DNA from 3 places in the Streptomyces sp. NPDC057702 genome. Region 1 is predicted to be linked to each of the others. Evidence: riboswitches for the same ligand, from Rfam matches in the RefSeq annotation. Region 1 holds a riboswitch; each other region holds the start of a gene.
What was found. A riboswitch is a leader RNA that binds a small molecule or an ion and turns the genes downstream of it on or off. The one in region 1 is predicted to bind cyclic di-AMP.
Positions count from the first base shown of each region.

Region 1 (9,591 bases):
CCGTGTTCCTGCCGTGTTCGTCTGTCCGTCGCCGTACGTCGGCCTGATGCCCTCGGGGCGGTGGCCGATCGGTGGACGGCGACGAGGACTTGGACCCCCCGCTTCCCCGAACGTCACGCGGGAACCGGAATTTATCCGAATCGGGGCCGCCGTGGCCCCCCGGTCCGAGCATCGGACGCCGGCTTCTTCCCACGGACGCGGTGGGCCACAGCGGCGTAACTCCGGGGAAACAGAGGGTCGGCACAATCCGCCCATGACCGACAGACACCACGTCGAGCGTGCGGAGCGCGCACCCGACCCGGAGATCCCGCACCGCCCGGCGGCGGCCCCGCACCACCCGGGGGACGCGCGCCGCCCGATGGGATCGCCGCACCGTCCGGCGGCTCGGGACGTCGCGCCCCCGTGGGGGACCGGGCTCCGGTACGCGGTCGTCGAGGTGCCCTGGACGCATCCGGACGCCGTCGCGCTGCGAGCGCGGCAGCGGGCCGAGATCGCCGAGATGTACGGCACCGCGGACAGCGAGCCCGGCATCCCGCCGTCCGCCGCCGACAGCGCCGTGTTCGTGGTGGCGTACGCGGCGCGGGAGGCCCACGGGGCGGGCGAGGCCCGGGAGGTGTACGGGGAGGCCGGGTCCGGGGTTGGGTGTGGCGAGCCGGTGGGCTGTGGCGGGTTGCGGGACCTGGGTGGCGGGGTCGGCGAGTTGAAGCGGATGTACGTCGAACCGGGCTGGCGGGGCACGGGAGTCGCCGAGGCGGTGCTCGTCGCGCTGGAGGAGTGGGCGCGCCGGCGCGGGTGGCGCGGTCTGCGGCTGGAGACCGGCGACCGACAGCCGGCCGCCGTGCGCTTCTACGCCCGGTGTGGGTACGAGCGGATACCGAACTTCGGGGCGTACGTGGGTGTGCCGGGCTCGTGGTGCTTCGGGCGCGAGTTGACGTAGCCGGGGCGCGGTCTCGGGCTGGGCGGGGCCGGGCGGAGCCCGAGTGTGGTGCGGGGCCCGAGTGTGGTGCGGCGGCCCGGTGCCGATGGGTGGTGGGGGCGCGGCCGGTGAGGGTGCTGCGGCGGGTGGGGCTCAGGCGTCGAAGCGGTCGCGGGAGGCTTCGATGTGGCCGAGGTAGCGGTGGGTCCAGCCGCACATGCCGTCAACGGTGGCCCGCAGCGCCCGGCCGGGCTCGGTGAGGGTGTACTCGACGCGCGGCGGCACGGTGGGGTGCACCGTCCGCTCGACCAGGCCGTACCGCTCCAGCATGCGCAGGTTCTGAGTGAGCATCTTGTGGCTGATGCCCTCGACCTTCTGGCGCACGGCGCTGAAGCGCAGGGTGCCGTCGCCGAGGGCCTCGATGATCAACAGGGCCCACTTGTTGGCGATGTCGGAGAAGATCTCCCGCGCGAGGGAGTCCACGCGCCGCAGGTCCGCGCCCTCGGGCAGGCCCGTGAGCTGCTCGGTCACCATGAGGTTCCCCCGTCACCAAAAAGTGCGTTCTTCCAGTTCAGTGGCCACTTTCCTACAGTTCCCGAGTAACCGCAAGAGAGCACGGCGCGGTCGGGTCGGGGCGCCGGGGGGCGTGGTCGGCCCGACCCGTGCGGGGTCTACGTCGAGTGGGGTGCACGCTGGGCGGGGCTCGCGTGGGGTGAGGCTCACCCTGCGTGGGGCTGACGTTGGGTGGGGCTCACGCCGCGTGGGGCTGACGTTGGGTGGGGGTTGGCAACCCTGACGTCGCGTAAGGCTGACGCCGCGTGAGTCTCACCTCGGTTGGGGCTCACCTCGGTTGGGGCTCACCCCGTGTGGGGCTCACCCCGCGTGGGGCTCACGCCGCGTGGGGCTCACCTCGGGTGGGGGTTGGCCCGCGTGGGGGCTCCTCCCGCCGCCCCGCCCGGTGGGGTGCTCGCCTCGCGGTCACCGACCATCCGCTCGCACGAGGAACACGAGAGACACGAGGGACACGAACCATGGCCGCGACCGACGTCTTCCACCACCACGTGCCGGCCGAGCACGAGTTCGGCTACGCGCAGGCGATCAGGTCGGGCGATCTGGTCCACGTGTCGGGTCAGCTCGCGTTCGACGCGGCGGGCGCGTTCCGGCACGCGGACGACTTCGAGGCCCAACTCCGGCTGACCCACGCCAACATCGACAAGGTCCTGGCGCACTACGGCGCCGCGCGCCGCCAGGTCGTCTCGCAGCAGCTGTACGTGGTGGACCTGCCGCGCCACGCGGCGGCGACGGCCGCCGGCAACCTGGCGTACTTCGGCGACCACCGGCCGGTCAGCACCGTCGTCGGCGTCGCCGGACTCACCTTCCCGGGCCAGGTCGTCGAGATCAGCCTCGTCGTGGACACCAGGTTGCCCGCCTGAGCGACCGAGGCCGACGCGGTACGGACCGGTGCGGCGCGGTCTGCGCGGAGACCGGTGCCCGGCGTCGGGTGGGGCCGGGGCGGTGGGGCGGACGGGAGGCGCATGGGGGTTGGCCGGAGGCGGGCTCCTTGCCTCCCGAGGTCGGGTGCGGCTTGGCTGGTACTCCGATGGTGGCGGACCCGTGAGAGGTGGGTGCGGCGGTGAGCACGTGGACGACGACGGCCCTGACCAAAGGTGGGCCCGTCGCCCTGCGCGGGGCGCTGGAGGTCGAGGCCACCGCGCGCGGGGTGTTGCCGCACCGGCTGCCCGCCGCCGCGCGGGCCCAGGTCTCCGACGGCTTCTGCGCGCTGGCGGAGGCCCAGCCGTCGGGGGTGCGGCTGGCGTTCCGTACGGAGGCGACGGTCGTGGAACTCGACGTGGTGCCCTTCCCCGGAGCGTCCGCGTCCGGCGCGGCGGACCCCGCGGCCCCGGACGCGGCCGAGCCGCCGGCCTCGCCGGTCGGCCGCGCGGGCGTGTACGACCTCGTCGTGGACGGCCGCCTTACGGCCCGGATCGCGGCCCCACTCGACGCACCCGGTCAACCCCCGGGCGCCCGCCCCGCCGCGTGTTCGGGAGCCGGCCCCGAAACGGCCCCCGAGGCGCCCCGCGCCGTACGGCCCCCGACGCGTCCCGAGGCGCGACACAGGACACGACCCGACGCGAGCCCCGCCCCCTACGTCAGCGGCCCTGACCCCGACGTGAGCCCTGACCTCGACCTCGCCCCCGATGCCGGGCCTGACGCGGGCCCTCACCCTTACGTCAGCCCCGGCCCCGGCCCGGCCTCCGGCGTACGGTCTGACGCGGGCCCTCACCCTTACGTCAGCCCCGGCCCCGGCCCGGCCTCCGGCGTACGGCCTGACGCGGGCCCTCACCCTTACGTCAGCCCCGGCCCCGGCCCGGCCTCCGGCGTACGGCCCGACACGAACCCTCACCCCGACGTGAGCCCCGGCCCCGATGCGGCCCCCGCCCCCGCCCCCGCCCCCGGCGTGCCCGCGCGCGATGGGGTGGTCGCCGTGCGGTTCGAGGGGCTTTCCGGGCGGGAGCAGGACGTGGAGATCTGGCTGCCGCACGCCGCGATCGTGGAACTGGTCGCGCTGCGCGCCGACGCGCCGCTGCGGCCGCCGCGCGCGGTCGGTGTCCCGTCGCCGCGCTGGGTGCACCACGGCAGTTCGATCAGCCAGGGCGCCGGCGCGGCGGGGCCGACCGGGGCCTGGCCGGCCGTGGCCGCCCGGCTGGCCGGCGCGGACCTGGTCAACCTGGGGCTGAGCGGCAACGCGCTGCTCGACCCGTTCACGGCCCGGGCCATCCGGGACGCGCCGGCCGACCTGATCAGCGTGAAGGTGGGCATCAACATCGTCGCGCTCGACGCCTTCCGGCTGCGGACGCTCGGCCCGGCGCTGCACGGTTTCCTGGACACGGTGCGCGAGGGGCACCCGACGGCGCCGCTGCTGGTCGTCTCGCCGCTGCACGCGCCGGTGGTCGAGCGGGTGCCGGGGCCCATGTACCCGGACCCCGACGCGCCGGGCCCGGGCGTCAGCTACCGGGGCTACGGCGACCCGGCCCAGGTCGCCAGCGGGGCGCTCACGCTCACCTCGATCCGTCGCGAGCTCGGCCGCGTGGTGGCCCAGCGGGCCCAGAGCGACCGGCACCTGTACTACCTGGACGGCCTGGCCCTGTACGGCGAGCGCGACTTCGCCGAGTTGCCGCTGCCCGACCAGATCCACCCCGACGACGCCGCCCAGCGCCGCATCGGCGAACGCTTCGCCCACCTCGCCTTCGGCCCCGGCGGCCCGTTCGCCGCCACCGCCACCGCCACCGCCGCCGACCCCGCCACGCCGCACGGGAGCTGAGCCCCCGCGCCCCGTGTCGCCCTAACCGTTCGCCGCCCGGGGCGTACCGGGGCGTCTCGGGGCGTACCGAGGCACCCGCCGCGCCGCGCCGCGTGGCCCGACCGGTCGCGGGAGGCTCGCCAGCGCCCGGTGGCCGGGCGGTACGTCCCCGCCGCCCGATATCAGAGCGGCACCGTGGGTTGCGCGGTGGAGCGTCTATTTCACGTCAGACTTGGGAGCCCGGGCAGGCGACCCGGGGGTGCGGATTTGCGGGTGAGTACGGGCAAATCTCCGGGCGCACGGGGAGCGCAAAGAGCAGCGAGAGCATGCGCCGGCGCATGCGACGCCCGTGGTGGAGCATGACGGGCCGGTCGTGGGGCCGGGGGCGTGGCATGGCGCGTGGGTGGCGCGGAACCGACGCACGAGCGCATCTCACGAACGGCTTCCGGGAAACCCACCGCGCTTGCCGTATTCACTTCGCTACCGTAAGTGGCGAGGGAGTCGCTGGGGGGCGCGGCGTGGCAATGTTCGGGAGGAGAGGGACGTGGGGCACGCACAACCAGGCGGAGAACCTTCCGCCGCGCACCTCGACGGGCTGCTGACCCGGGCTCAAAACGGCTTCGAGATCGACGACGCGCTGGCCGCCAGGTTGCGCGGCGCGCTGATGCACCAGTCCGAGCTGCGCTCCTGCCGCCAGTGCAACGGGCGCTCGGCCCCCGTGGGGTGCAACACCTACCGCCACGTCTTCCTGCTCCCCGACGGCAGCAGCGAGTTGCTGTGGGAGCTGGAGCACAACACCTCGCCGGACACGAAGGCGTGCCCGGCCCCCACGACCGGCGAGCCGCGAGCGGACGCCGAGGCGCGCGGGGAGCGGCGCGTCTCCGCCGGTCAGCCCGGTGCGCGGGGCGAGGCGCCGACCGAGGCCGGCGAGGAGCCGGCCGGCACCTCCCAGGTGTGCTACGAGCTGTACGCAGACGAGCGCTCACTGACGGTCGCCGAGCGGCGGGTGCACGAGCGCATCGGGGGCGCACTGTGGGACGAGCTGGACAGCGCCCCCTTCTGGTTGCCGGAGCAACTACGTACGACGGTGGGGTCGTTCGGGCCGCAGCGAACGTACGCGATCGACGACTCCGCCGACCACGCGCGACGGGTGCTGCGCAGGGCGGAGAACCCGGACCGTCCCGGCGAGGACGTACGCGCCCTGCTGGCCACGGCGTTCGCGCACGACATCGCGCTGGCGACCAAGCCCCGGCTGCGCACGGCCGGCCCGGACACGACCTGGTGCCGGTTCTACGAGCACGCGTTCCTGCTGGTGGGTGGTGGCGAGCTGGTGTTGTGGGAGCTGGAGCACAACCTGACGCCGGACGGCCGGCTGGTGTGTGAGGTGTACCTGGACGAGGCCGCCGCCGAGGGCGCGGCGGACCGGCACGCCCGCGCCCTGGGCGTCGAGCTCTGACCCGGTGCGTACGCCGCGCCCCGGCGTGGCGTACGCCCGCTTGGCCGCCTCCGGGTCGCCCGCCCGCCGCGTGGGCCGGACGCTGGGACGGACGCATCCGGCGGGGCGCTGTGCCGGGTGCGGGCCAGTCGAGAGCGGGAGCGACGCGTGGGGAGTGCTGGGTGGGCCGGTGCGGGCGCGGAGTCGCCACGGGCCGCGCGGGCTCGTCGGATCGCCCGCTGGCTGCCCGCGTTCCTGCTGGTCGGCGGCGTCATCTTCGACGTGCTCATGCCGACGCACTACACGGCCTCGCCGTTCCTGTCGGCCGCGCCGCTGGTCGCCGCCCCGCTGTTCTCGCTGGGCGCGACGTCGGCGGTGGCCGCGACGGCCGCCGTCAGCTCGGTGCTGCTGGCGGTCTTCCACAGCGGCGGCGACCACGCCCTGTCGGTGACCGAGGTCGTCACCGTGTGCACCGTCGCGCTGCTGGCGCTGGCGATCAACCTGGTGGTGCGACGCAACTTCCGCCAACTGGCGACCGTACGCGTCGTCGCCGAGGCCGCGCAGCGCGCCGTGCTGCCCGCGCCCCCGGCCCGTATCGGGCCCCTGAAGGTCGCCGCCCGCTACGTCGCCGCGCAGACCGACGCCCGTATCGGCGGTGACCTGTTCGCGGTGCAGGAGACACCGCACGGCGTGCGGGCGATCATCGGCGACGTACGGGGCAAGGGGCTGGAGGCCGTGGAGGCCGTCGCCGTCGTCATCGGGGCCTTCCGGGAGGCCGCCGAGCAGGAGCCGTCCCTGGAGGGGCTGGCCGACCGGCTGGAGCGGGCGCTGGACCGGGAGGGCGACCGGCGGGTGGGGCTCGACCAGTTCGAGGGGTTCACCACGGCCGTGCTGGTCGAGATCGGGGAGGACGGCGGCGCGCTGCGGCTCGTCAACCGGGGCCACCCGCCGCCCCTGTTGCTGCTGCCCACCGGTCACGTGCGTGAGCTCAGCCCGGACGCCGACGCGCTGCCGCTGGGCATGCGGGACCTGGCCGCCTGGCGGGACACCGTGCAGGAGCTGCCCTTCCCGGCCGGGGCGACGCTGCTGCTGCTCACGGACGGGGTGACCGAGGCGCGCGATGCCAGCGGGCGGTTCTACGAGCCGACGCGGCGCCTGAGCGGCCGGCGCTTCGTGGGCCCGGACGCGCTCCTGGACACGCTGATCGCCGACGTGGGCCGGCACGCCGGTGGGCAGCGGGCCGACGACATGGCGCTGCTGGCGCTGCGGCGGCCGGGACCGCCGGGTCTGGCGGTCGCCCGACGGGCCCGTCGGAGCCCCGACGACTGCGCTGGGTAGCCGATCTTGACCCCTGTGCTGAGGTGGTACCGGCGTGCCGTCGAAGCGGAGCGGGTATTCCCCGGAACAGCTTGGAATCACACCCCGGCCTCTATTAACGTTCGATAACGCAGCGCGGCCGTCACAGCCGCCGCCAGAGGCGGCACCGTGCGCCGTCGCCGAATCCCGTAGGTGCGTCATCGCAGCTCACAGCGGTGCCGTGGCGAGGGAACCGGGGAACCAACCCTTGGGGTGAATCGGGTCGTCCGCGACTCGTAGGAGACCTTCCTGCTCCGAACCCGTCAGCTAACCCGGTAGGCGAGAAGGAAGGAAAGGAGCACGCCTCCGTGGCGTCCAACAGGTCTGCCCTCGACCAGGCTTCCCCCGCGTACGACGACGTCGAGGACCCCGCCGGGCCTCCCTGGGCACCGCCCGGGAGCGAGGCGGGGGACGGCCCCTGGGAGGAGTGGAACCCCACCGCCGAATCCGTCGCCCCCGTCCGTGGCCGGCACCGCGTGGTCAAACAGCGCGGCGGATCGATGGCCCGCAGCGGCGCCGTGCTCGGCGTGGGCGTCATCGCGGCGGTCGGCGCCGGCGGCATGGCCAGCGCCAAGGACCGCCCCCAGCCCCCCATATCGATGCCCGACCTCGGCCCCATCGCCGACCAGGTCAAGGCCGCCCTGCCCGACGCCGACGAACTCCCCGGCGTCGGGCCGCTCGTTTCCGACGGCGGCTCCGACACCGACCAGCGCCAGGCCGCCGAACGGCAGGCCGCGGCCCACGCGCCGTTCAGCCAGGCCGGACTGACGGCCGAGGAGTCCGCGCACGGCACGGCCAACGCGGGCGAGGCGCTGCGGGCCCGCATCCTGCAGCAGGCCGACACCCAGCACAGCGCGGCCGACGCCGCCGAGCGTGAGGCCGCCGAACGGGCCGCGGCACGCGAGGCGGCGGCCGAGGCGTCCCGCAAGAAGGCCGCCGAGGTGGAGAGGGAGCGGGCCGCCGAGGCGGCGGCCAAGCGCGAGGCGGCCGAGGCCGAGGCCCGACGCGCGGCGGCGGCCCAGCGGAAGGCGGAGGCCGAGCGCCGCGCGAAGCTCGCCGCCAGCTACGCCCTGCCCGTCGGCTCGTACACGCTGACGTCCACCTTCGGGCAGGCCGGCGACATGTGGTCGGCCAACCACACCGGGCTGGACTTCGCCGCCCCCACCGGCACGCCGGTGGGGGCGGTGCACGGCGGGACCATCACGCAGGCCGGCTGGGCCGGTTCGTACGGCTACCGGATCGTCCTCACACTCGATGACGGCACCGAGATCTGGTACTGCCATCTGTCGTCCATGACGCGGACCACCGGCACGGTCGGCACGGGCAAGGTCATCGGCCGGGTGGGCGCGACCGGCAACGTGACCGGCCCGCACCTGCACCTGGAGGTGCGCCCCAGCGGTGGCGCGCCGATCGACCCGATGGCCTGGCTCCAGAACCACGGCCTCCAGCCCTAGCCGACGGCACGACCCGGCCCCCGCGCGCGGGGGCCGGGCTCCGCGCGCGGGCCCGGCGCGGCCCGGTCGCCCGCCGGGCCACGGGCCCGGGGGGAATAGCCCTCAGGACCGGCCCGTTGCGCGTGAACATGGCTGATCAACAACAGAGCACGCGCACGCGCCGGATCGGCGACATCGAGGTGTCCCCCCTCGCGCTGGGCGGCAACGTCTTCGGCTGGGGCGCCGACCGGGCCCAGTCCTTCGCCATCCTGGACGCCTACACGGGGGCGGGCGGCAACTTCGTCGACACCGCCGACGTGTACGCGGCCTGGGTGCCGGGAAACTCGGGCGGCGAGTCGGAGACCATCATCGGCGACTGGCTCGCGGCCCGTGGCCGGCGGGACGACGTCGTCATCGCGACCAAGGTGGGCAACGGCGTACCGGAGCGCCCGGGGTTGCGCGCCGAGGTCATCACGGCCGGTGTCGAGGCGTCGTTGCGGCGGCTGCGTACGGATTACATCGACCTGTACTACACGCACTACGACGACGAGTCCCTGCCCGTCGAGGACTTCCTGACCACGCTGGACGGCCTCGTCCGGCAGGGCAAGGTGCGCCAGATCGCGGCCTCCAACATCAGCGCCGCCCGGCTCGCCGAGGCCCTCGACGCCTCCGAGCGCGAGGGCCTGGCCCGCTACGTCGCCCTCCAGCCGCACTACAACCTGGTCTCCCGGGACACCTACGAGGGCGAGTTGGCCCAGGTCGCGGCCCAGCGGGGCGTGGCGACGGTGCCGTACTACGCGCTGGCGGCCGGGTTCCTCACGGGCAAGCACCGGCCCGGCGGCGCGGGGGCGGACACCCTGCGCGGGGAGCGGGTCAGGCAGTACCTGGAGAGCGAGCGCGGGCCACGGGTCCTCGCCGCGCTGGACGAGGTGGCCGCGGCGCACGGCGGCGTCGAGATCGCGACGGTGGCGCTGGCCTGGCTGGCCGCCCAGCCGACCGTCGTGGCGCCGATCGCCAGCGCCCGCACGGTCGAGCAGCTTCCGCCCCTGCTGGCCGTCGCCGACCTCGAACTGACCCCCGCCCAGTTGGCGGCGCTGGACGCGGCCTCGGCCTGAGCCCGCCGAGGGGCCCGGGGCAGGGCGGGGGCCGT
Region 1 is NZ_JBHVJC010000011.1:153,058-162,648, forward strand. Features, by position in the region: gene ACFVFR_RS10710 (GNAT family N-acetyltransferase) at 254-937, shown strand; gene ACFVFR_RS10715 (winged helix-turn-helix transcriptional regulator) at 1,070-1,450, opposite strand; gene ACFVFR_RS10720 (RidA family protein) at 1,948-2,349, shown strand; gene ACFVFR_RS10725 (SGNH/GDSL hydrolase family protein) at 2,550-4,238, shown strand; gene ACFVFR_RS10730 (DUF6227 family protein) at 4,762-5,673, shown strand; gene ACFVFR_RS10735 (PP2C family protein-serine/threonine phosphatase) at 5,821-6,990, shown strand; cyclic di-AMP (ydaO/yuaA leader) riboswitch at 7,137-7,305, shown strand; gene ACFVFR_RS10740 (M23 family metallopeptidase) at 7,317-8,462, shown strand; gene ACFVFR_RS10745 (aldo/keto reductase) at 8,591-9,556, shown strand.

Region 2 (9,591 bases), on a different contig from region 1:
CGCGCGCAGCGGCGACTTGCCGAACGTCTTCTTCAGCAGCTTCTCGCCGTCGGCGGTCAGCGCGGTCCGTACGTCGACGGCCTTGATCTGCTTCGGCGTGGTCTGGGCGTTCTCCCGCTTGATGGAGTACGTCAGGAAGTCGACCTGCCGCGCCTTGGCCCGGTTGACCGAGGCCGACACCTGCGTGTGCGGGGTCTTGTTGACATAGTTGTGGATCTTGGTGAGGTCCAGGCGGTCGTCCCGGTCGCGGAAGGTCACCCCGCCCTTGAGCTTCGCGTAGTCCCGGGTGCCCTCGGTCAGCGGGAACGACACACACTGGTGCTGCTTGCCGGTGAGCTTGGCGCCCCCCGTCGCGGCCAACCGGATCTTCGCCTCGGCGAGCCGCTTCGCGGCCGGCTTGGTCAGGCAGAACTCGGCCTTGCCGTTCTGGATCGGCGTGGTCGTCTCGCGGGCCTGGGCCGGCGTCACCGCACACGCCAGCGCCGCCGCAACGACGGCCGCACCCGTCATTCCTCGCATCATGACTCGTCCTCGTTGCATCAGGCCGACCGTGATTCGGTCGGCACGTCGAGGACAACGCCGAGTGCCTCCTGAGGGTGACGTCCGCCCCGGGAACATCACCCGGCCTGGTGAGCGTGGCGCAAAGCCGGGACATCCGAAGGCCCCTGCCTCATCCTGGCCCGCGAACGGGCGGGTGACGGCGCGCGCCGCCACCCGCCCGACGACCACGGCCCGGCCGTGGGACGGCTCAGCGCACGCGGCCGTACCAGACCTTGTTGGTCCAGATCTTCTCCAGCCGCACCGACTTGCCCGGCTTGGGCGCGTGCCAGATCTTGTTCCGCCCGGCGTAGATGCCCACGTGGTAGACGTTCCGGCCGGAGTGGAAGAAGACCAGATCGCCCGCCTTGCGGGACTTCGCGGACAGGTGGCGGGTCTTGTTGTACTGGGCGGCGGCCGTGCGCGGCAGCTTCTTGCCCGCCTTCTTGAACGAGTAGAGCGTGAGCCCCGAGCAGTCGAACCGGTGCGGGCCGACCGCCCCGTACTTGTAGGGCGCGCCCTTCTTGCCGGCCGCGACCTTGAGCGCCTTGCCGGAGGTCGTGGCCGCCTGTGCGTCGGTCGACATGGCCGGTACGAGCGAGGAGCCCGCCAACACCGTCGCGGTCAGAGCGGACGCGGTGCCGATACGGGTGGCGAGCGCGGGTATACGTGGCTGCGCGGACATACGAAAGCCCTTCGACATCCGCCTGCGAAAGATGACCTGTCGGGTTCGGGCTGACGAAGTTGCCCGGCCATCTACGTGGCTTCACCCCAAGGGCCACCGAATTCGTGGCCCGTCGTACCTGGGTCTCCCGTTCCTGCCGATCCGTGGTCTTCTCCCTGGGTCCGCGCGGCGGCAGGACTCGGCGTCCGCCCGGACCGCCCCGCCGTGGTGACGGGGGCTTGGTGCTGTCGGATAGGGATACTGCGTCATTCACGGCCCGAAATCGCAGCCGAAAGGGCCGTATGTGAAGTTCTTCACCTTCGTCGGTGACGCAGAACCGCGCCGCCACAGGTACCCCATACGAGTCGCGCACACTCGCCCTGACCTGCGGAAACAGCAAACCGGACGGGGAGGTTCCACGGCGCGGCGCGGCTGTGGGCCATGCAGCCGCCGAACGCGCCCGGTCCGGAGTGTGGGCGGTGACGAGACGTCACGCCGCGCCCAGCGCGGGCCGTCGGCGAGCCCGGCACCCCGCGACGGCACCCCCGTGGCGCGGGCCGACAGCGCGCGGCCCCCGCCCCGCCGGGGCGACACGGCGCCGCCCAGGGCCGCGCGCGCCGCCTTGGGGTGTGAACGCGGCTCAGTCGGCCGTCTCGCGCGGGCCGTCGGCCGGGCCGTCGAACGAGCTCGTACCGACGAAGGCCCGGAACTCCTCACCCGGCACCAGCCGACGGGAGCGCACCCGCGTGAAGCCCGCGTCCCGCATCTGGTCCAGCAGCTCGGTCGGGCGCGGCAGTGTGCCGGTGAAGTCGGCGTAGGCGCACCACAGGTTCAGCATCTCGATACCGGGCCCGCCGCCCTGGCAGCTCGTCGTCAGCAGCAGCCGGCCCCCGGGCATCAGGAAGGAGCGCGCCCGCTCCAGCACCTTGGTCCGCTCGCCCTCGGGGAAGTAGTAGATGTTGTTGTGCAGGGTGACCAGGTCGAACTTCTGCTCCGTGGCGTAGGTCCGCACGTCGCTGCGCACCACCTCCACCCGATCGGCCAGCCCCCACTTGTCCAGGTTCCCCCGGGCCTGGGCCACCACCTCGTCCTGGAGGTCGATGGCCACCGCCGTCAGCCGGGGGTTGAGCGAGGCGGCGTGCCGCACGTAGGTGCCGCTGCCGCACCCCACCTCAAGCAGGCGCACCGGCGCCGCCCGGTCCACGTGCTGCTCCACCACCGCCTGCACGGCGGGTTCGAGCACACGCGAGGAACGGGCGATCAGCGCGCCGTCCTGGTCGGTGATCGCCACCCGCCGCCCCTCGCGCAACATCGCCGGGGCGTCCAGCAGCAGCGGGGCGTGGAAGCGCATGAGCTGTTCGAGCAGCGCCACGTACGCGTCCGCCTCCGCCTTGGCCAACGCCCTGGCCAGCCGACCACGCAGCCGGTAGCGCCCCCCGCGCTGGCCGAGCTCTCCCAGCCGTACGCCCATCTCCAGCCAGGCGCCCAGCAGGTGCTCCTCTCCGTGCATGCCGAGCTCGTCGGCGAGTGCGGGCGCGTCGAGCGGCTGCCGCGCCAGGTGGCGCAGCACCCCGCTGCCGGCGGCGGCGGCCAGGAACGAGGCGCGGTAGGCGGGCGCCATCAGGTCCTTGGGCAGCCGCATGGCCAGCGAGAAGTGACTGCTGCGCACCAGCTTGGCGAACGTGCGGATCTTCACGGGGAGTTCCTCATCTGTGCTGGGGGTGGCGATGGCGTACGCGCGGGCGACGGTCGGGCCGACGCGCGCCCCGCCGGCACCGCAGCCCGCGACCCGGCGGCCGGCGACGCGGTGGCGGGTGGCGCGCACCACGGACGGCTGTCACACCAGGAGGGTTGACGGCACACGTGCGCTGGGGAACTGACTGCCCAACGCCCCGCGGGCCCATACGTCGCGCGTCGATCACGCGCAGGGGACAGGTGTATCAGGAGATTGACCGATCGCACCGGGCCCAGCGCGCCCGCCCTTTCACTCCAGCACGCCCCGGCGCACCGTATTCCGAGGCGATTGGCCAGGCCGAGTCGCCGGTACGACGTCGCGCGGCCGAGACCCCGGTCCACTCGTACGGGTGACATATAGTCCGGTTGCCGCCGAGTGGGCCACCCGGGTCTCCGCCCAGTCGGCCCAAGGAGTTCGGCGCCGTCCGCTCAAGTGCCCCCCGAACGCCTGTAGGTGAGATCACCCCTCCGTTTCAGCGCGCTTCAAGGTTGACCTAAGGCCGCTGCTGAACGGTGGTGCCGCCAGTGCATCGTTTAACCAACCGGCACGCCGCTGGGGGAGATATGACCACCGCACCACAAACGGAAGCCGCCTTGGGCGTGGACCTCGAACTCGATGTCATGAGCGCCTCGGACCAGGAAATGGTCGCGCTCAAGGAGAAGGTCTACGAGCACAAGATCGTGGTCTTGAAGCAGCAGAGCCTCTCGCCCGCGGAATTCGTCGCCTTCGGTCGACGACTGGGCGAAGTGGAAACCTACTACCAGCCGATGTACCACCACCCGGAGCACAAGGAGATCTTCGTCTCCTCCAACGTGAGGGAGTCAGGTCAGCAAATCGGCGTGCCCCAGACAGGGAAGTTCTGGCACCACGACTACTCGTTCATGGCCCGGCCTTTCGGGCTCACGCTCATCTACCCGCAGGTGGTGCCCCGGGAAAACCGCGGCACCTACTTCATCGACATGGGCAGGGCGTACCAGAAGCTCTCCCGCGAGATGAAGAACGCCATCGAGGGAACGTACAGCCGCAACAGCGTCCGGCGGTACTTCAAGATCCGCCCCGACGACGTCTACCGACCGATCACCGACGTGCTCGCCGAGATCGAGGACCACACCCCGGCGGTCACCCACCCCACCGTCTTCCCGCACCCGGTCACCGGCGAGCCGCTGCTCTACATCAGCGAGGCGTTCACCTTCGAACTCCAGCAGGCCGATGGCACGCCGCTGCCCGACAGCCTGTTGCGGGAGCTGCTGAGCGCCGTCGGTCAGGCCGACCCCACCTTCCAGCACGAGAACATCCACCTCCAGACCTTCGACAAGGGCGACCTCCTCGTCTGGGACAACCGCAGCCTCGTGCACTGCGCCCGGCACACCGTCAAGCCCGAGCCCACCGTCTCGCACCGGGTCACCGTCCACGACGCGTACGAGTTCTACGCCGGCATCGGCGCCCAGCAGCCGGCCGACGGCCGCTGAGGGGACCCCGTGGAACTCATCACACCCGCCTCGTCGCGGTCCGTCCGGTACGGCTGCGACGAGCCGCTCCTGCGCCAGGTCCTCACCCCGTACAAGCCACACTGCCGCTACCTCACCAGCGCCACCGTCACCCGCCAGGGTGAACCCCGCGACGGCGGGCGGGTCAGCGCGCGTGGGGAGTTCACCATTCCCGAGTCGTGCTACATCGACGACACCGGACATTTCAACTCGGTCGAATTCAACCTGTGTTTCAACCAGCTCGTCTACTACCTGCTGGCGAAGTCCGTCAAAGAGCACACCATGTGGCCGTTCAGCACCTGGACGCTCGAGGAGTTCTGGGAGCGGCAGCTCCCCGACATCCTTATCGTCGACTTTCGCAGCACCTTTCGCCGCGCCATGCGCGGGCGCGGGTTCTGGGGCGAAATCGATGTCGTCGGCATTGACGAACGCGATGGCGAGGACGGTTCGATCGCCCTCGTCAGCACGCTGTGTCGCTACGGCGAACAGGACATGCCCGCCTGTCACGGCGGTGTGCGGCTCGCCGTACGAACGACGAGAAACCGGGCCGCGTAAATGCGTCGCGTCAACACCTGGCACGGACTGTGCGAAAAGAAGAGCAGGAGCCATGTCACCTCACGTCACTGAATCACAGGACCGCACCGCGAACGCCACCCCCACCGCACCCGGAGTCGTGCCCGAACCCATCGCCATCGTCGGTATGGGACTGCGCATTCCCGGCGGCAGCAACGCGCCCGACGAGTTCGCCGAGTTCCTGCGCACCGGCCAGTCCGGACTGCGCGAACTGCCCACCGACCGCTGGGACCCCGAAGGACTCACCTCCGACGACCCGGAGGCCAAGGGCGTCATCCGGTGCGAGCGTGGCGGATTCCTGGACCGCATCGACCAGTTCGACGCGAAGTTCTACAACATCTCGCCCAAGGAAGCCGACTACATCGACCCCCAGCAGCGGCTCAGCCTGGAAACCGCCTGGGAGGCGCTGGAGGACGCCGGCATCGACCCCGGTCCACTGCGCCACGGCCGGGGCGGGGTGTACGTCGCCGTCAGCAACACCGACTACGCGGGCGAGATGGGCGCGTACGCCAACGAGGAGCTCAACAGCTACATGCCCACCGGCGCCGCGCTCAGCGCCGTCTCGGGCCGGCTGTCCTACTTCCTCGGCTGGCGCGGACCGTGCATGACCATCGACACCGCCTGCTCGGCGTCGCTGGTCGCCGTCCACCTGGCCGCCCAGGGCCTGCGACAGGACGAGACCGATGTGGCGCTGTGCGTCGGCGTCAACGCCATCGTCAACCCACGCCCCTACATCCTCGCCAGCCAGTCCAACATGCTGGCCCCCGACGGCCGGTGCAAGACCTTCGACGAGGCGGCCAACGGCTACTGCCGCAGCGAGGGCGGCGGCGCGCTCGTCCTCAAGCGGCTCTCCGACGCGCAGCGCGCCGGCGACCGGATCTACGCCGTGGTCCGTGGCTCGGCCGTCGGCTCCGACGGCGAGAGCAGCTCCCTGATGGTGCCCAACGGCACCGCGCAGGAGGGGCTGATGCGCAGAGCGCTCAGGTCCGCCGGCATCGGCCCGCGCGACATCTCCTACATCGAGGCCCACGGCACCGGCACCCCGCTGGGCGACCCGATCGAGATCGGCGCGATCACCTCGGTGTTCAGCGAGTCGCACAGCCCCAGCGACCCGGTCACCATCGGATCGCTGAAGACCAACATCGGGCACATGGAGTCGGCGGCGGGCATCGGGGGGCTCGTCAAGACCGCGCTCCAGATGCGCGAGTCCACGATCTTCCCGCACCTGAACTTCACCACCCCCTCCACCCGGATCCCCTGGGAGCGCTCCCCGGTCGCGGTCGCCACCAAGGCCCACCCGTGGACGGCCGAGACCAAGCGGGCCCTGGTCAACTCCTTCGGCCTGACCGGCACCATCGCCTCCGTCGTCCTCGAACAGGCCCCCGAGCCCGTGGCCGCGCCGGCCACCCCCCAGGACGACGACGGCGGCCATGTCCTCACCCTCTCGGCCAAGTCCGCACCCGCGCTGACCGGCCAGATCCAGCGCTACCAGCGGTTGCTGCGCAACGAGCCCGAGACCGACATCGGCGACCTGTGCTACTCGACCAACGTCGCCCGCGCCCACTTCCCGCTCCGCCTGGCCGGCGTCGTCCGCGACCACGACGACGTCGCCCGCCTGCTGGACCGCGCCCTGGCCAAGGCCGGGCAGGCCAGCCCGGCCGCCGGCGGGGCGCAGGTGGCGTTCCTGTTCTCCGGCGGCGGCACCCAGTACGTGGGCATGGGGCGGCCGTTGTACGAGCGCTTCTCCGTCTTCCGCGACCACCTGGACGCGTGCGACCGGCTGTTCGCCCCGCACCTGGGGCGTTCCATCCGCGCCATGATCCTGGGCGAGGTCGACGACGCCGACCTCATCCACCAGATCAGCTTCATGCAACCCGCGCTGTTCGCGCTGGAGTACGCGGTGGCCAGGCTGTGGCTGTCGTGGGGCGTACGCCCCTCCGTACTGGCCGGTCACAGCATCGGCGAGATCGTCGCGGCCACCGTCGCCGGCCTGTTCACGCTGGAGGACGCCGTCACCCTGATGGCCGCCCGCGCCCGACTGATGGACGCCTCCCCACCCGGCGCCATGACCGCCGTCGAAGCGTCCGTCGCCGAGGTCGCCGGCCTCATGGACGGCCACGACGAGCTGTCCGTCGCCGCCGTGAACGGCACCCGCCAGCTCGTCCTGTCCGGCGACACCCGGTCGCTGGCCTTCGTGGAGCGCCAGCTCACCGAGCGGGGCATCAAGAACCGCCGCCTCGCGGTCTCCTGCGCCTCCCACTCGCCCCTGATGACCGACGCGGCCCGGGACCTGCGTGAGGTCGTCGCCGCACTCACCTTCCACGAGCCCGAGTTCACCCTCATCTCCAACCTGACGGGCAAGGTCGCCAGCCCCGCCGAGATCTCCACCCCCGACTACTGGGCCCGCCACCTGCGCGAGGGCGTCAAGTTCGCCGACGGCATGCGCGCCATCGCCGAACGCGGCCGGCACGTCTTCCTCGAATGCGGCCCCGCCAGCGAGCTCATCGGCATGGGCAAGCAGTGCCTGGACGACGCGGCCGGCCACACCTGGCTCAACAGCCTGCACGCCGAGGACACCGACGCCACCGTCACCCGCCAGGCGCTGGCCCAGCTCTACGCCGCCGGCGCGCCCGTGATCTGGGCCGAACACCACCGGGGCCGCGAGCGCCGCAGGATCACCCTGCCCACGTACGCCTTCGACCGGCGCCGGCACTGGCTCCCCGCCCCCGCCGCCCCGCTCCAGGCCGGCGGTGCGACCGGCGGCCACCCGCTGCTCGGCAAGGAGACCTCGAGTCCGGAGCAGCGCGCCCAGGGCGTCAGGGAGTTCACCTCGCGCGTCAGCGGCGACCGGCCCGGCTACCTCGCCGACCACAAGGTGATGGGAAAGATCGTCTTCCCCGGCGCCGGCTACGTCGAGATGCTCATCGCCCTCCAGGACGCCGTACTCGGCGAGAGCGGCCTGCCCCTGACCGGCGTCAGCCTGCACGAGGCCCTGCTCATCGCCGACGAGGGCAGCGTCGAACTCCGCACCCGCTGGACCCCGCGCCCCGACGGCACCGCCGACGCGGAGATCGTCAGCCTGCTGCCCGGCGACGAGCCGGGGGCCCCGACCATCGAGCGGCGCCACGTCACCGCCCTCCTTGGCGCCGAGCCCGACCCCGGTCTCGACGCGACCGGACGCGACCTGCGTGACCTGGCCGCAGTGGCCGGCGAGCCCCGCGCCCGACTGACCGCCGACGAGCTCTACGCCGACTTCGCCGAGATCGGCGTCGACTACGGCCCCCTCTTCCAGGGGCTCGCCCAGGCCACGGCCCACGGCCCCGATCTGGCCATCGGCGAGCTGCGCGGTCAGGACGGGGCCAGCCCCGAGTTCCTGCCGCCGGCCATCCTGGACTGCGCCTTCCAGACGCTGGCCGCCCTCCGTGGCGACAGCGACGTGGTCGCCATGCCCGTCGGCATCAAGAGCTGCCGACTCCTGAAGAAGCCGCGCGGCACCACCCTGCGTAGCGTCCTGCGCCTGGTGAGCACCGGCCAGGCCGGGCCCGCGGGCGACGAGCACGCGCCGGGAGAGCAGGCACCCGGACCCGTGCTGGACCTGCTCGTCCTCGAAGGCGACCGCCCGGTGTTCGTCATGGAACGGCTGACCCTGCGCCAGGTCGCCGGCGCCACCACCGACCGCGACCGCATGTACTCCGAGGTCCGCTGGGTCAAGCGCTCGCTGCGCGCCGCCGACCCCGAGCCGCGCCACGCGCTGCTCATCGGCGCGGGCCAGGACGCGCTCGGCGAGCTGACCGACCCCGCCAAGGAGCGCAACGTCACCCTCACGGTGGTGCCCGGCGCCACCGAGGCGGCGGTACCCCTGCGCGACGGACACCCCACCGACGTGTGCTGGTTCTGGCAGCCCCGCCGCGACGCGGGGGAGTCGCTGCGCGCCGAGTGCGAGCGCAACTACCGCGACCTGCTCGCCCTGCGGGACGCCCTGGAAGCGGTCGGTTTCGGACGTGACCAGCGACTGTGGCTGGTCACCGAGGGCGGCCAGTGGGTGCCGGGCGACGCGCCCGAGCCCGGCGGGGACCAGGAGACCTGGGCCGCGGCCACCCTCTGGGGCTTCGGCCACGTGATGTGGACCGAGTACCCCGCCCAGCGCGTCACCCTCCTCGACCTGCCCGCCCACGGCACCGGCGGCTACGCGGCACTGCTCGACGAGTGGGCCGCCAAGGACTCCACCGAGTACCAGGTGGCCTACCGGTCCGGACTGCGCCACGTGCGCCGCGTCTTCACCGGCGTCGGCGGCCCGTCCGGCGAGGACGTGGAGCTGGTCGTCAAGGAGTACGGCCAGTTCACCGGCGTCGTCACGGCCCCCCTCCAGGACGAGCCCGAGCCACGCGGCAGCCAGATCCGCGTCCGGGTGCACGCGGCCGGCCTCTCGCTCAAGGACGTGTTCAACGTCCTGGGGCTGCACCGGGTCTTCGCCGAGGAGGCCGGCACCGGACCCCTGGAGCCCCCGCTGGGCCAGGAGTGCGCGGGCGAGGTCGTCGCGGCCGGGCCCGAGGCGACCTTCGAGGTCGGGGACGCGGTCATGGTGGCCCACCTCG
Region 2 is NZ_JBHVJC010000025.1:110,220-119,810, forward strand. Features, by position in the region: gene ACFVFR_RS20435 (hypothetical protein) at 1-510, opposite strand, end outside; gene ACFVFR_RS20440 (C40 family peptidase) at 749-1,222, opposite strand; cyclic di-AMP (ydaO/yuaA leader) riboswitch at 1,226-1,416, opposite strand; gene ACFVFR_RS20445 (SAM-dependent methyltransferase) at 1,842-2,897, opposite strand; gene ACFVFR_RS20450 (TauD/TfdA dioxygenase family protein) at 3,500-4,405, shown strand; gene ACFVFR_RS20455 (FcoT family thioesterase) at 4,415-4,978, shown strand; gene ACFVFR_RS20460 (SDR family NAD(P)-dependent oxidoreductase) at 5,031-9,591, shown strand, end outside.
Region 2: another riboswitch for cyclic di-AMP. It lies ahead of ACFVFR_RS20440 (C40 family peptidase); the one in region 1 lies ahead of ACFVFR_RS10740 (M23 family metallopeptidase).

Region 3 (9,591 bases), on a different contig from region 1:
GCCGCGAAGCGCCGGATGGCGCGCTCCCTGGCGACGGCCGCGATGTGTTCGAGGAGGGCGGAGGCCACACCGCGCCCCTGGTGGGCGTCCTGGACCAGGAAGGCGACCTCGGCGTCCTGGGCCGGCGCGGACGCGGGCAGCCCGCGCGCGTCGATGCGGTCGTAGCGCACCGTGGCGATGAACTCGTCCCCCACCGTCGCCGCCAGGCCGACCCGGTCCACGTAGTCGTGGTGGGTGAAGCGGTGCACGTCGCGGTCGGAGAGCCGGGGGTGGGGGGCGAAGAAGCGGTAGTACTTGGACTCGTCCGAGACCTTCTCGTAGAAGTCGACCAGGCGCCGGGCGTCGTCGGGGGTGATGGGGCGGATCTGGGCGGTGCCGCCGTCACGGAGCACCACGTCCGCTTCCCAGTGGGTCGGGTAGGCGTGCTCGGGCGGCGTTTCCATGGGTCCAGACTAGGTGGGGGCACCGACAACGGTTCGATTCGCGCGCGCCCTTGTGCCGGGGCAGGCTGTGGAAGGGCTCCGCCGGAGCACACCGCACCCCGTGAGAGACTGGTCTAGACAACAGCAACCACCTGAAGGGCAACACCATGGTTGAGCGCCGCGTCACCGTCGGCTGGGCAGAGGGCCTGCACGCTCGCCCCGCGTCGATCTTCGTCCGCGCCGCGACGGCCTCCGGCGTCCCCGTGACGATCGCCAAGTCGGACGGCTCCCCGGTCAACGCCGCCTCGATGCTCGCCGTGCTCGGCCTGGGCGCGCAGGGCGGCGAGGAGATCGTGCTGGCCTCCGAGGCCGACGGCGCCGACGCCGCGCTCGACCGTCTGGCCAAGCTCGTCGCCGAGGGCCTTGAGGAGCTCCCGGAGACGGTCTGACTCGCCGTTCGGTACCTTCCGAAGCCGCGGTGGCCCCCAGGGTCGTCACCGCGGCTTCGTCGTTTCCCGCGCCTCCCATCCGCCCGCACCCCCGGGGCGCGCCCCGCCCGCGTACGTCTCAGGGCCCCCGGCGGGCCGACCGCTCGGCTCGGCCGCCACCGGCCCGCCCCGGAGCGCGCATGCCGAAGGCCCCACCCGGCGGGGGTGGGGCCTTCGAGATGACGCGACGCGCGGGGGCGAGCTCACGGCCGCCCGACCGGTGGCCCCGGGCGTGCCGGGCTCAGCACGGGTGGGTGCGCCCCCGTGCCCTGCCGCCGTCCGCGCGGGGCCGGCTCCGGCTCAGATGTTGACGCCGTGCGAGCGCAGGTAGGCGACGGGGTTGATGTCCGAGCCGTACTCGGGCGACGTGCGGGCCTCGAAGTGCAGGTGCGCGCCGGTGGAGTTGCCCGTGTTGCCGGCCAGGCCGATCTGCTGGCCCGGGGCGACGCTCTGACCCACCGAGACAGAGAGCGAGTCGAGGTGGCCGTACTGGGTGTAGGTGCCGTCGTTCATCTTGATCACGACGTTGTTGCCGTACGCGCCGCCCCAGCCCGCCTCGACGACGGTGCCGGCGCCTACGGCACGCACCGAGGTGCCCAGGCCGGCGTGGAAGTCGATGCCGGTGTGGCTGCCGGAGGACCAGTTGCCGCCCGACGCCTGGTACTGCGTGGAGACGTAGCTGCCCGCGACCGGGGAGACGTAGGCGGCGCCCAGCGTGGTGCGCTCGACGGTGCGGGTGGCCCGCGTGTCGCTGGCCTCGCGGGTCTCGGTCGCACGGGTCTCGGCGGCCTCACGCGCCTCGGCGGCGCGGGCCTCGGCCGCCTTCTTCTCGGCGGCCTTCTTCTTCGCGGCCTCGGCGGCGGCCTTGCGCTTGGCCTCCTCCGCCTTCTTCTTCATCTCGGCGGCGTGCTTGGCGGCCTGCTGGCGCGCCTCCTCCTCGGCCTGCTGTTCGGCCGCGGCCTGCTCGGCGGCGGAGTACTGGGCGTCGGCCTGGGCGCCGATCTTGTCGGCGATGCCGTCGTTGAGGGCCACCGCCTGACGCAGACCGGTGTCCTGGGGTTCCTGCGAGCCGGCGGCGCCGGAGGCGGCCATCGCGGGGGCGGCTATGCCGGCGACGACTCCGGTGGCGGCGAGAGTGGCCATGCCCGCCACGTTCGCGCTGCTCCGGGTAAGACGGCTGGGGCGACGGTGCCGCCCAGTGGCACGAGTGAGCGCCATGAGGAGGCGTACTCCTTTCCTTCCTTCTCGCCTACCGGGTTAGCTGACGGGTTCGGAGCAGGAAGGTCTCCTACGGTCGCCACGCCCCTCGCGAGGATGGCGGCCGATTCACCCCAGGGGACATGGGTCCCCGGCTCCCCTGGCTCGCGCCATGAGGGACTCGGCGATGGCTGCCCGGTGCCACGGGTGTGGCTGATCTGTGACGAGCAACGGGGCTGACGCTAAGCGGGACGTCTTTTGATCGGCAAACAGAACCGGGTGAATGTTGCGCACGCCACACGGCAGACGGGCAGCCTCTCCCGCAAACCAGACATACCGAGAGGCCCTGGCATCCCACGGGACACCAGGGCCTCCTGACTCGCCGTAACCACACGTCGGCGACCGGAGCTCCGCGCTCCGCTCGTGTGGGTCGGGGCGATTCGGGCGCCGCCGCTGGCGAGGCGGCGACGCGAGCCGCCGCACGCGGACCGGCGAACGCTCCGGGACACGCCTCACGGCGGGCTCCGGGCGGCGAGCGCGGGAGACGGGACGGCGCGGGACCGCACCGGGCCCCACGCCGCCTGACGGCGCGCCAGCCCGGTCGGTACGCCTACGGGCTTCCGCGCCCCGCCACGCCTCGTGCTAGCCGGTCACCACCCGCACGTCACCGATGCCCAGCGCCTTGACCGGCTCCGCGATCACCGAGGCGTCGCCGACCAGCACGGTCACCAGACGGTCCGTCGGGAAGGCGGCCACCGCCGCCGCGGTCGCCTCGACGGTGCCGGTCTCGGCGAGCCGTTGGTAGAGGTGGGCCTGGAAGTCGTCCGGGAGGTGCTGCTCCACCTGGTCGGCGAGGGTGCCCGCGACGGAGGCGGCCGTCTCGTACTTCAGCGGGGCGATCCCCACCAGGTTCTGCACGGCCACGTCACGCTCGTCGTCCGTGAGCCCCTCGGCGGCCAGCGTGCGCAGCACCTTCCACGCGTCCTCCAGCGCCGGGCCGGTCACCTCGGTGGCCACCGAACCGCTGATGGCCAGCAGCGAGAGGCCGGTGCCCTCCGGCGTGGAGCGCAGGACCTGCGCGAAGGCCCGCACGCCGTACGTGTAGCCCTTCTCCTCGCGCAGCACGCGGTCCAGCCGGGAGGTGAGGGTGCCACCCAGGCAGTAGGTGCCGAGCGTCTGCGCGGGCCACACCCGGTCGTGCCGGTCGGCGCCGACCCGTCCGATGAGCAGCTGGGTCTGCACGGCACCGGGCCGGTCCACGATGACGACCCGGCCGCTGTCGTCGGCGGTGACGGCGGGCACCGGGCGCGGCGCGGCCGTGTCGCCGCTCCAGGCGCCCAGCGTCTCGGCGAGCGCCTGGTCGAGGTCCACGCCGGTGAGGTCGCCGACGACCACCGCGGTGGCCGTGGCCGGGCGCACGTGGGCGGCGTAGAAGGCGCGCACGGCGGCGGCGTCCACGCCCGTCACCGTCTCCTCGGTGCCCTGGCGGGGCCGGGACATCCGGGAGTCGGCCGGGAAGAGCTCCTTGGACAGCGTCATCGCGGCCCGCCGCGCCGGGTTGGCCAGCTCGTGCGGGATCTCGTCGAGCCGGTTGCGCACCAGCCGCTCCACCTCGCTCTCGGGGAAGGCGGGGGCCCGCAGCGCGTCGGCGAGCAGTCCGAGCGCCTTGGTCAGCCGGGAGGCCGGAACCTCCAGGGAGACCCGCACGCCCGGGTGGTCGGCGTAGGCGTCCAGGGTGGCGCCGCAGCGCTCCAGCTCGGCCGCGAACTCCTCGGCCGAGTGCCGGTCGGTCCCCTCGGACAGGGCCCTGGCCATGATGGTCGCCACGCCTTCGAGCCCCTGCGGCTCGGCCTCCAGCGGCGCGGCGAGGTTGACCTCGACCGCGACGACCTGCTGGCCCGGCCGGTGACAGCGCAGCACGGTCAGGCCGTTGGGGAGCTGGCCGCGCTCGGGTGCGGGGAAGGCCCACGGCTTGGCCTGGCCGGGCTGGGGCTGGGGGTGGAACTGCATGCTGGTCACGGTGGTGTCCGTCGCGTCGGTCTGTGTCGCGGTCGTGGTCGCTGCGTCGCTCACCGGCCCGCCCCTTCGTCGTTGTCCTCGGTCGCCGCGTCGGCGGGGGCCGCCCGCACGACATCGGTCGGCTCGGTGGCCTCCACGGTCTCCTCGCCCTCGCCGGTCTCGGCGGGCTCGGTCGGCTCGTAGACCAGCACCGCGCGGTTGTCGGGACGCAGTCGGGCCGCGGCGACGGCCCGCACCTCGTCGGCGGTGATGTCCAGGACCCGGTCCACCGCGCTCAGCGCGAGCTGCGGGTCACCGAAGAGGACCGCGTACCGGCACAGTTCGTCGGCCCGGCCGCCGACCGTGGCCAGCCGGTCCAGCCACTCGCGCTCGAGCTGCGCCTGGGCCCGCTCCATCTCCTGCGGGCTCGGGCCCTCGGCGGCGAAGCGGGCCAGCTCCTCGTCCACGGCGGACTCGATGGCGGGCACCTCCACGCCGCCCGAGGTCTTGACGTCCAGCCAGCCCAGCGAGGGCGCGCCGGCCAGCCGCAGCAGTCCGAAGCCGGCCGCGACGGCGGTGCGGTCGCGGCGCACCAGCCGGTTGTGCAGGCGGGAGGACTCGCCACCGCCGAGCACGGTCAGGGCCAGGTCGGCGGCGTCCGCCTCGCGGGTGCCGTCGTGCGGCAGCCGGTAGGCGGCCATCAGGGCGCGCGCGGGCACCTCCTCGCGCACCTCCTCGCGCAACTGCGCGCCGATGGTGTCGGGCAGCGCGCCGTCCCGTGGGGTGGGCTTGCCGTCGTGCGCGGGGATGCTGCCGAAGTACTTCTCGACCCACGCCAGGGTCTGCTCGGGGTCGATGTCGCCGACGACGGAGAGCACGGCGTTGTTCGGCGCGTAGTAGGTACGGAAGAACTGCCGCGCGTCCTCCAGCGACGCCGCGTCCAGGTCCGCCATCGAGCCGATGGGCGTGTGGTGGTAGGGGTGGCCCTCCGGGTAGGCCATCGCGGTCAGCCGCTCGAAGGCGGTGCCGTAGGGCACGTTGTCGTAGCGCTGGCGGCGCTCGTTCTTCACCACGTCGCGCTGGTTCTCCATGCTCTCCTCGTCGAGCGCGGAGAGCAGCGACCCCATCCGGTCGGCTTCCAGCCACAGGGCCAGCTCCACCTGGTGGGCGGGCATGGTCTCGAAGTAGTTGGTCCGCTCGAAGCTCGTGGTGCCGTTGAGCGAACCGCCGGCGCCCTGCACGAGCTCGAAGTGCCCGTTGCCGCTGACCTGCTTCGAGCCCTGGAACATCAGGTGCTCGAAGAGGTGGGCGAGTCCCGTACGCCCCTTGACCTCGTGGCGGGAGCCGACGTCGTACCAGAGGCAGACCGCGGCGACCGGGGTCAGGTGGTCCTCGGAGAGCACCACACGCAGACCGTTCGCCAGGCGGTGCTCGGTCGCTGTCAGGCCGCCGGAGCCGGCCTGTTGCGTGGCCGTGTGACCCATGGGCATGTACGTCCCTTCGATCGCGCGATCTATCGCGGGTTGAGCAGTCCTGTCACTGTATGCAAGCGGGCTGACATCTGGCGAAGTTCCCCGCGAAGGACGCTCGCGCGGTGGCGTCGGCGCGGGGTGCGCGGCGCTCCCGTCCGGGCGCGACCAGCCGGGTCGTGGTCGGCGTTGTCAGTGCGGCGGGCCACAATGGTCGACGTCAGCACTCGTACCGGTAGGAGAAGGAGCCGCAGCCGCGATGGCCCGCCGCAGCACGAAGACCCCGCCACCGGAGGATTTCGAGGAGCGCATCCTCGACATCGACGTCGTCGATGAGATGCAGGGCTCCTTCCTCGAATACGCCTACTCGGTCATCTACTCCCGCGCGCTGCCCGACGCCAGGGACGGCCTCAAGCCGGTGCACCGCCGCATCCTCTACCAGATGAACGACATGGGGTTGCGCCCCGAGCGGGGGTACGTCAAGTGCGCCCGGGTCGTCGGCGAGGTGATGGGCAAGCTGCACCCGCACGGTGACGCGTCCATCTACGACGCGCTGGTGCGCATGGCCCAGCCGTTCTCGATGCGACTGCCGCTGGTGGACGGGCACGGCAACTTCGGCTCGCTGGGCAACGACGACCCGCCCGCCGCGATGCGGTACACCGAGTGTCGGATGGCCTCGGCCACGTCGCTGATGACCGAGTCCATCGACGAGGACACGGTCGACTTCAGCCCCAACTACGACGGCAGCGAGCAGGAGCCCGTCGCGCTCCCGGCCGCTTATCCGAACCTGCTGGTCAACGGCTCGTCGGGGATCGCGGTCGGCATGGCGACGAACATGCCGCCGCACAACCTCGGCGAGGTCATCGCCGCCGCCCGGCACCTGATCCGGCACCCGGGCGCGGACCTGGACACGCTGATGCGCTTCGTGCCCGGCCCCGACCTGCCCACCGGCGGTCGCATCGTCGGCCTGGGGGGCGTGCGGGACGCGTACCAGACCGGTCGCGGCACCTTCAAGATCCGCGCGACGGTGTCGGTGGACAACGTGACGCCGCGCCGCAAGGGCCTGGTCGTGACGGAGCTGCCGTTCGCGGTCGGCCCGGAGAAGGTCATCGCCAAGATCAAGGACCTGGTCGGGGCGAAGAAGCTGCAGGGCATCGCCGACGTCAAGGACCTCACCGACCGCGAGCACGGGCTGCGGCTGGTCATCGAGATCAAGAACGGCTTCAACCCCGAGGCCGTCCTTGAGCAGCTGTTCAAGCTGACGCCGATGGAGGAGTCCTTCGGCATCAACAACGTCGCCCTGGTGGACGGCCAGCCGCTCACGCTCGGTCTCAAGGAACTCCTCGAGGTCTATCTGGACCACCGCTTCGAGGTGGTGCGGCGGCGCAGCGAGTTCCGGCGCAGGAAGCGGCAGGACCGGCTGCACCTGGTCGAGGGCCTGCTCACGGCGCTGCTCGACATCGACGAGGTCATCCGCGTCATCCGCTCCAGCGAGAACGCGGCGCAGGCCAAGGAATCGCTGATGGCCCGGTTCTCGCTGTCGGACGTCCAGACGCAGTACATCCTGGATACCCCGCTGCGCCGGCTGACCCGCTTCGACCGGATCGAGCTGGAGGCGGAGCGGGACCGGCTCACGCGGGAGATCGCCGAGCTGTCCCGCATCCTGGAGTCCGACGCGGAGCTGCGGAAGCTGGTGTCGAGCGAACTGGCGACGGTGGCCAAGAAGTTCAGCACCGACCGGCGCACGGTGCTCCTGGAGTCGGCCGGCGCCCCGGTGGCGGCGGTGCCCCTGGAGGTCCCCGACGACCCGTGCCGGGTGCTGCTGTCCTCCACGGGGCTGCTGGCCCGCACGGCCACCGGCGAGCCGCCGGTGGTGGACGACGCGACCCGCCGCGCCAAGCACGACGTGATCGTCTCCTCGATCCCGGCAACGGCGCGCGCCGACGTGGGCGTGGTGACCTCGACCGGGCGTCTGCTGCGGATCGCGGTCGTCGACCTGCCGACCCTGCCGGACACCGCGTCGGCGCCCAACGTCGCGGGCGGGGCGCCGCTCACGGAGTTCGTCTCGCTGGCCGACGGCGAGCGCGTGGTGTGCCTGACCACGCTCGACGAGTCCTCGCCGGGCCTGGCGCTGGGCACCGCGCAGGGGGTGGTCAAGCGGGTGGTGCCCGACTATCCGTCGAACAAGGAGGAGTTGGAGGTCATCACGCTCCGCGCGGGCGACGAGATCGTCGGCGCCGCCGAGTTGCGCACCGGCGAGGAGGACCTGGTCTTCATCACCAGCGACGCCCAACTGCTGCGTTACCCCGCGTCGCAGGTACGCCCGCAGGGCCGGGCGGCGGGCGGCATGGCGGGGGTGAAGCTGGCCGCCGACGCCAGGGCCCTCTCCTTCGGCGCGGTGGACCCGGCCGGGGACGCGGTGGTCTTCACGGTGGCCGGGGCCCGGGACACGCTCGACGGCGCGATGCAAACGGCCAAGCTCACCCCGTTCGACCAGTACCCGCGCAAGGGCCGGGCCACCGGCGGCGTGCGCTGTCAGCGGTTCCTCAAGGGCGAGGACTGCCTGGTCACGGCCTGGGCGGGGGCCGCTCCACCCCGGGCGGCCAGCAGCACGGGGACGGCGGTCCCGCTGCCCGAGCCCGACCCGCGCCGAGACGGTTCCGGCATCCCCCTGGCCCAACCGGTCGCGGCCATCGCGGGCCCGGCGACGTAGAGGTCGCCCCGAGGCGGGGCGCGCCGCGAGGTGGGCGCGACGGCGCACGCCCGAGGGGTTGTGCGTCCGGGCGCGGTGTGCGCGCCGGGCTGACCGCGCCTGAGGTGGCGTGCGTCGGGGCGAGATGGGCCCGAGGCGGTACGCCCGAAGCGGCGTGCGCCCCAGCGGGAACGCCGTCCGGGTGGCGCCTGGCGCGGCGCCGGCCACACGGGGCCGGTCAAAGGCGGGGCGCGCCGCGCGCCCCGGGCTCGCCGACGGTGCGGCCGGTCCGGCCGGGCGCGCGGCGCGCTCAGCGGTGTCAGCGGCATGCGATGTCGGCGGCATGCGGCGCCGGGCCGGAGGCGCGGTGGGAGTGGGTGCCACGCTCGGGCGGGCTCACACCGCGCGCCGTCCCGTGCGGTACGCGGGCGGGGGGCGACCTGTGCGGTACGCGACGGACGGGGTGACGGGTTCCGGTCTGCCGGACGCGACCGCGCGGCGCACCCGAGGCGGCACGCCCGAGAAGGCACCCGGGCGGGTGCGGGGAGACGGGTCGGCGGGCCGGCCGGCGACGTGGTCGGGGGCCGGGGCGCGGCGCGAGCCGCCCCCTCACAGGTGCTGGCACGGCGTGCGCCGTACGCGCCGTACGCGATGCGCTCCGGGAGTCGCCCGTGGGGCGCGGCCCGGGCCGGGGCTACTCCTCGTCCTGCTCGCGGTCCTGGTGCTGGACGTACCGCAGCACGCCCCACATGTCCCGGGCCACGGTCGCCTCCCCCGACGCGGCCGGCGCGGCGCCCACGGGCCGGGGCTCGGCGGGTCGCGCGGCGTGCTGCGCGGGCAGCGGGGCGCGGGCCGGCGACGGGGCCGCGATCCCCGTCGGGACCTCGGCCACCGCGTCGGCGTCCGCCGTCGCGGCCGGGTCCGCCGCCTCGTCCACCCGGCAGGCCGCGAGCCGCTCGTGCAGCGCGGAGGCGTCGATTCCCGAGCCGATGAGGACGAGTTGGGTCAGCCGGGGCTCACCCGCCGGCCAGGGCTCGGGGTAGAAGCGCAGGAACCGCCCGACGGCGTGCAGCACGTACCGGTTGCGCCGGTCGCCGGCCCCGAAGTCGACATATCCCTTGATGCGGTAGAGGCCCACGGGGCGGGAGTCGAGGAAGTCCATCAGGCGGCGCGGGTCCAGCGGCGTCGGCGAGGTGAACGCGAGGCTCTCGTACCGCGCGTGCGGGTGGTCGCCATGGGCGTCGCCGCCGTGCCCCAACGCGTCGCGGAGGTCCTCGAAGGAGAGCTGACGCGGCGCGCTCTCGTCCCGGGGCCGGCACGCGAAC
Region 3 is NZ_JBHVJC010000006.1:111,587-121,177, reverse strand. Features, by position in the region: gene ACFVFR_RS06190 (GNAT family N-acetyltransferase) at 1-443, opposite strand, end outside; gene ACFVFR_RS06185 (HPr family phosphocarrier protein) at 590-871, shown strand; gene ACFVFR_RS06180 (M23 family metallopeptidase) at 1,211-2,128, opposite strand; cyclic di-AMP (ydaO/yuaA leader) riboswitch at 2,143-2,304, opposite strand; gene ACFVFR_RS06175 (M16 family metallopeptidase) at 2,750-4,117, opposite strand; gene ACFVFR_RS06170 (M16 family metallopeptidase) at 4,177-5,595, opposite strand; gene ACFVFR_RS06165 (DNA topoisomerase (ATP-hydrolyzing) subunit A) at 5,834-8,287, shown strand; gene ACFVFR_RS06160 (CobW family GTP-binding protein) at 8,961-9,591, opposite strand, start outside.
Region 3: another riboswitch for cyclic di-AMP. It lies ahead of ACFVFR_RS06180 (M23 family metallopeptidase); the one in region 1 lies ahead of ACFVFR_RS10740 (M23 family metallopeptidase).